Regions from separate parts of the Mesorhizobium sp. L-8-10 genome, predicted to be linked through region 1. Evidence: predicted binding sites of a transcription regulator. Region 1 holds the regulator's gene; the other holds the start of a gene.
The links. The regulator PhoB, encoded in region 1, activates phosphate uptake and scavenging genes when phosphate is short. The targets are predictions, from matches to a motif close to TGTCATNNANCTGTCAT.
Positions count from the first base shown of each region.

Region 2: JN280_RS09725 (DUF2794 domain-containing protein) is a predicted target of PhoB. The motif match lies at 1,150-1,166, and genes of this name have one in related genera.

Region 1 covers NZ_AP023263.1:2,411,461-2,414,656, reverse strand. The annotation lists gene JN280_RS11330 (DUF2000 family protein) at 1-267, opposite strand, end outside; gene JN280_RS11325 (AraC family transcriptional regulator) at 298-1,308, shown strand; gene phoB (phosphate regulon transcriptional regulator PhoB) at 1,295-1,984, opposite strand; gene phoU (phosphate signaling complex protein PhoU) at 2,026-2,730, opposite strand; gene pstB (phosphate ABC transporter ATP-binding protein PstB) at 2,763-3,196, opposite strand, start outside.
Region 2 covers NZ_AP023263.1:2,086,923-2,090,118, reverse strand. The annotation lists gene JN280_RS09730 (DUF1223 domain-containing protein) at 1-697, shown strand, start outside; gene JN280_RS09725 (DUF2794 domain-containing protein) at 1,182-1,568, shown strand; gene JN280_RS09720 (branched-chain amino acid ABC transporter substrate-binding protein) at 1,908-3,002, shown strand; gene JN280_RS09715 (branched-chain amino acid ABC transporter substrate-binding protein) at 3,120-3,196, shown strand, end outside.

The sequences.
Region 1 (3,196 bases):
CATTGCGTCGACATAGAGGGAGGTCGTGATCCCCCGCTCCAGCGAACGACGGTGGATCTGGCTCATGGTCGCCGCATCGGCGGACAGAACGATAACCGGCTGGACGGACATGGGGTTGTAGCGATTGCCATCGCGATCCACATATTCGTCGCCGATCATCTCGGGAGCTCGGAAGGAAAGGCCGGTGGTGAGGAAGGCCGTGACGTTCAGCTTCTGCCACACGGCAAGGTCACTGCGCAGGACGATGGCGACTTTGGTCTGGAACATGGATCGTATCACCGCTGGGAAGATGGCAAGATGTCTCCCGATCTAGGCTGGAACGAACAATCCGGTCTTGAACGTTTGTGCGGGCGCACCGACGAGGGCGGCATCGTGCCGGCACCGCCCTTCCCCGGCCTGGAGCGCATCGACGCCAAGTTCTTCGGCAACGCCTTCGAGCCTCATCGCCACGACACCTATGCGATCGGCGTGACCTTGCACGGCGTTCAGACATTCCGCTACCGGGGCGAGGTCCGAAACAGCCTGCCGGGCCAGGTGATCGTGCTGCATCCCGACGAGATGCATGACGGCGGCGCCGCGACCGATGCCGGACTTCACTATCGCATACTCTATCTCGAGCCCGCCCTGTTGCGGCGAAGCCTGGCAGCGAGCTGTGCCCCGCTGCCTTTCGTCCGCGACCCCGTCGTCACCGATCGGCGGCTGCGCGAGACGCTGCTGCCCTGCCTCTCCGATATCGAGGGCGAACTCGACGAATTGGCCGTCGTCCAACTCGTCACCGAGTTGGCGGACGGCCTGTCGCGCCATGCCGATGGACCCGCCCCTTCCAGGATCACCCTCGATGTCCCCCGGCTGGAGATGGCACGCGACTATCTGGAAGCCAATCTCGACCGTGTCGTGCGCTCCGACGCGCTGGAGGGCGTGACCGGACTCGACCGGTTCAGTCTGGCGCGGCAGTTCCGCGCCTTTTTCGGGACCAGCCCGCACCGCTACCTGCTGATGCGGCGGCTGGCGCGGGCAACCGCCCTCATCCAGGCTGGAGAGAACCTGGCCGATATCGCGGCCAGGACCGGCTTTGCCGACCAGAGCCACCTGAACCGTCAGTTCAAGAAGGCGTTCGGTGTCACGCCCGGCCGGTGGGGCGCCCTGACGCGGGCCCGACGGCAATCGCCGGCCCGCGCTGGAGCAGCATTTCCGCCTTTCTTCGAAAAGCCGAGACGCCCTGACTCATTGTTGTCACGCAATTCCGGACGCAAGACCGCTGCGCACTCTTGCTGGAATTGCTCCAGCGGGGACGTCACGCCTCGTTGATGGCGTAGCCGGCGCCGCGGATGGTGCGGATCACATCGGGCATGCGGGCCGTATTGACCGCTTTGCGCAGGCGGCCGACATGCACGTCGACGGTGCGCTCGTCGATATAGATCGTTTCGCCCCAGACATTGTCGAGCAACTGGCTGCGCGAGAAGACGCGCCCGGGATGCTGCATCATGAACTCGAGCAGGCGGAACTCGGTCGGGCCGAGCTTGATCTCGCTCTTCTTGCGATAGACCCGGTGCGCTTCGCGGTCGAGCACGATGTCGCCAACCTTGAGCACCGTCGACAGCACTTCGGGCTTGGCCCTGCGCAGCAAAGCACGAACCCGGGCGACGAATTCCGGCGTCGAGAACGGCTTCACCAGATAGTCGTCGGCCCCGGTCGAAAGGCCACGCACCCGGTCGCTCTCCTCGCCGCGCGCCGTCAGCATGATGATCGGCAACCGCTCGGTCTCCGGACGCATCCTCAATCGCCGGCAGAGCTCGATGCCCGACACGGCGGGGATCATCCAGTCGAGGACCAGAAGGTCGGGTACGTTTTCCTGCAGCCGGAGCTCGGCTTCATCGCCGCGATTGATGACCTCGACCTGATAGCCTTCGGCTTCCAGGTTGTAGCGCAGGAGCACGCATAGCGGCTCCTCGTCTTCCACGACCATGATCTTGGGGGCAATCATGCGGGTCGGATCTCCTCGGTATTCTTGCGGTCAAGCCTTTCTCATTCGGCGACTGTCGTCGAGGTTTCGTCGTGTTTCGGCCGCTGCACCGGAAGCTGCTCTCCCGTCATGACGAAATAGGCGTTCTCGGCGATATTGGTGACATGGTCGCCGATGCGCTCGAGGTTCTTGGCGCAGAACAGGAGATGCGTGCAGGCCGTGATGTTGCGCGGATCTTCCATCATATAGGTGAGGAGCTCGCGGAACACGGCAGTGTACTGGACGTCGATCTTCTCGTCGTCTGCCCGCAGCTTCATCAAGGCCTGGGCGTCGTCGGCGACATAGTGGTCGACGACACCGTTGACCTGACCCAACACCATGCCCGACATCGCCTCGATCGAATGCGACAGGCCGCGCGGCGCGACGCTCTGGCCGACTGCGCCCACCCGCTTGGCGATGTTCTTGGCGAGATCGCCGATGCGTTCAAGGTCGGCGGCCATGCGGATCGCGCCGACCACCGCACGGAGGTCCTGCGCCATGGGCTGGCGCTTGGCGATCAGCGTGATGGCACGATCGTCGAGCTCACGCTGCTTTGCGTCCATCACGGCGTCGTCGGAGATCACACGCTGTGCCAGCGCCGTGTCGGAGTTGAGCAGCGCCCTGGTGGAGCCCTGCACCATCGACCCCGCAAGGTCCCCCATGTCGCGGATCAGCCGGTCGACATGATCGAGTTCGTCGTCGAAAGACGTGACGGTATGTTCACCCATGATCCTGTCCTCGTTGTCCTTCCGCCCGCCGCTTACCCGAAGCGGCCGGTGATGTAGTCTTGTGTGCGCTTGTCGTCGGGGTTGGTGAACATCTTGTCGGTGGGGCCCTCCTCGACCAGATAGCCGAGATGGAACATGGCCGTGCGCTGCGAGACGCGGGCGGCCTGCTGCATCGAGTGCGTGACGATGACGATCGTATAGTTCTCGCGCAGTTCGTCGATCAGCTCTTCCACCTTGGCGGTGGCGATCGGATCGAGCGCCGAGCACGGCTCGTCCATGAGGATCACCTCGGGCGACACCGCTATGGCGCGCGCGATGCACAGACGCTGCTGCTGGCCGCCGGAAAGGCCGGTTCCGGGCTCGCCGAGCCGGTCCTTGACCTCGTTCCAGATCGCAGCCTTCTGCAGGCTCCGCTCGACAATGCCGTCGAGGTCGGCCTTGTTCTTGGCGAGACCATGGATGCGCG
Region 2 (3,196 bases), 320 kb from region 1:
TTCGATCGCAGGCGAGATCGGCAATCCGCGTGGTGTCGTCGAACTCTTCACCAGCCAGGGTTGCAGTTCCTGCCCGCCGGCCGACGAGTTGTTCGCCGAGATGGCCGGCAAGGGCGACATCGTGGCGCTGGCCTATCACGTCGATTACTGGGACTATCTCGGCTGGCGCGACACGCTGGCCAAGCCCGAGAACACGGCCCGCCAGCGCGACTACATGCGCACCTTCGGCAGCCGCTCGGTCTACACGCCGCAGGCGGTGATCAATGGCACCACCCATGTAAACGGCTCGGACCGCGCGGCGATCGAGACGGCGCTGGCGTCGGGGAAGGCGGACGCCCAGGGCCTGCCGGTGCCGATTACGGCCAAGCGCCTCGGCGACAGCCTGGTGATCGAGGTGGGCGAAGGCAAGACGGGCGAGAAGGCCCATGTCGTACTGGTCTACTACAATCCGGTGACGCCCATCGCCATCGCCGAAGGCGAGAATCGGGGCCGTACGGTCTCCTACTGGAATGCGGTCACAGACATGCAGACGGCAGGCGTCTGGCACGCCAAGGCAGCGCGATTCGAGATGCCGATGAGCGAGGTGACAAAGCGGGGCGCGGGCGGCTGCGCGGTGCTTCTGCAGTCGGTCGGCAAGGACGACACGCCCGGTCCTATTCTGGGAGCGGCGGCGATCGAATATCCCTCGGGCCTCTGAGATCAACAAGCATGTCGCGTGCTTGTGCGCTCCTGGCTGAGCGCATGTCTTTTTCCCAAACCCTGCACCAGCACCATTTCGGGAGACATGCATTAAAAAACCGGCGCCAGTCGGGACTGACACCGGTTCAGTGGTTTTGGGATCGTCGCACCCGGTTCCTTGCAAAAACCGAGGTTGGTTCGATCCGACGCGGGCCCGTGGGCGGGGGGCTTGGGGTTTACGAGCCGATGCCGGACCGAACCGTCTCAGGCAACGAACGGATGGTCGCCAGACATTGGGGCGTGAGCTTGGATTATTTGTGGCGAGATTGTGGCCAAGGATCACCAATTCTAACACCACCGCTTGCTTTGTGACATGACGCCGCGTGACCCTTGCCCCCCGGAATCGGCGTGATCGGCCCCCGAATTGCGCCCAGGTCTTGCTTTTGCGGGACGAAAGAGCAAACCTGTCGTCGTCTTGTGATTGTCACAAAGGGTCGGATCGGATGACAGAACGCGGATCTGGTGCGGAGGGTGGGGACGAATCCGCAATATTGATCCCGTTTCAGGAAGCGCGTCGCGAGCGCCTCGACATGCCGGTGTCTTTCGACCGGCGCGAGCTCGACCAGATTCTGCGCCTCTATGGCCGAATGGTCGCCGCCAATGAATGGCGGGACTATGCCATCGACCATCTTTCCGACCGCGCCGTGTTCTCCGTCTTCCGCCGCACCAGCGAGACGCCGCTGTTCCAGATCGTCAAGGACCCCAAGCTCGCCCGCAAGCAGGGCGCCTATTCGGTCGTGGCGGCAACAGGCATGATCCTGCGGCGTGGCCACGAACTCGCCCGCGTCCTGGGAATCTTCGACAAGAGGCTGCGGCTTGTCCAGGCCTGATCCAGCCGAGGTCAAGCACCGTTCTCACGGGCGTGAAAAGCTGCTTGACACTCAAGCAAGAACATAGGGCGACAGCGCCGATTCCATTGGCGCGTCCGCCCCTCTAGACCAGACTTGAAAGCCTGATGCTTCGGTACACGGCGCCGAAGGCGGCTCCAAGCGGAACTTTGCCGCTCTAGCCGTCTGTCGGAACAAGCAAGCAGCGCCATAGGCGGCCGTTCGACTGCACATTCGCGAATTGAGAGATTTAGTGACGATGCAGTTGCCCCCAAATGCATGTTGCATACGGTCCAGCATCGTCTAACTTAGAAGAGGCTAATTTAGAAAAAGGGGGCATTCATGCGCTCGTTTTTCTATGCTGGCATCTTGAGCATTGTTTCCTTCGCCAGCGTGCAAGCGGACGTGCTGATCGGCGTGGCAGGCCCCATGACAGGGGCAAATGCTTGGCCCGGCGAGCAGATGCAACGCGGAGCAGAGCTGGCGGTGGCGGACATCAACGCTGCCGGCGGCGTCCTCGGTGATGAAGTGCGGCTCCTGACTGCCGACGATTTCTGCGATCCGGACCAGGGCGTCGCCGCCGCACGGAAGCTGGTCAGCGAGGGTGTGATCTTCGTCGCCGGCCATTATTGTTCCGGGGCCTCCATACCTGCTTCGAAAATCTATCAGGACGCCGGCGTTGTGATGATCTCGCCGGCCTCGAGCAATCCCACCTTGACGGAGCTTGGCCGAGCAAATGTGTTCCGTGTCATCATCCGCGACGACGCGGATGGTATCATGGACGGCAACTATTTGGCCGATCACTGGAAGGGCAAGGAGATCGCGATCCTCCACGACGATTCAGTCTTCGGAAAGGGACTCGCGGATTCCACCAAGGAGCAGCTGCGCAAGCGCGGTGTCACCGAAGCCATCTACAAGGCTTTCCAGCCCGGCAAGTCCGACTATTCGGCGGAGATCGCCGAGCTGCAGAGTGCCAACATAGCGGTGCTCTACGTCGGCGGCTACCAGACCGAGATGGGCCTACTGATCCGCGCGGCGCGCGACAGAGGCTACAACGTCCAGCTCGTAACGGGATCGGGCGTGCTGGCCACGGAGGAATATGGCCTGATAGCAGGCGCGGCTGCCGAGGGCACACTCTTTACGTCGTTTCCCGACCCTCGACTAAACTCCAACGCCGCCGCGGTGATCGAGCGGTTTCGTGCCGACGGCTTCGACCCGGAGGGATACACTCTTCTGACCTATGCCGCGATCCAGACCTGGGCGCTGGCTGTCGAAAAGGCGGGGACGCTGGAACTGCAACCGGTCATCCAATCGCTCCATAAGAATGAATTCAGTACGGTACTCGGCCCGATCGCCTTCGATGCCAAGGGAGACATCACCACCCAGAGCCCGGTCTGGTACGTCTGGAAGGGCGGCACGTATGTCCCGGTCGAATAGGCGCTTCGGGCGCTCGTTAGAGCATCGCTGGCCCGCGATGATCAACATCTCGGCATTCACGATTGCCAGCTGCCGGCCTTCGCTGCCGCGCAGACTGTGCTTTGGAGGGACGTAGCCATGCACCGCGTCGCCTCCATGGCGATCGCCTCGCTCGCGGTCGCGTTCAGCAGTCCGGCGCAAGCGGAGATCCTGAT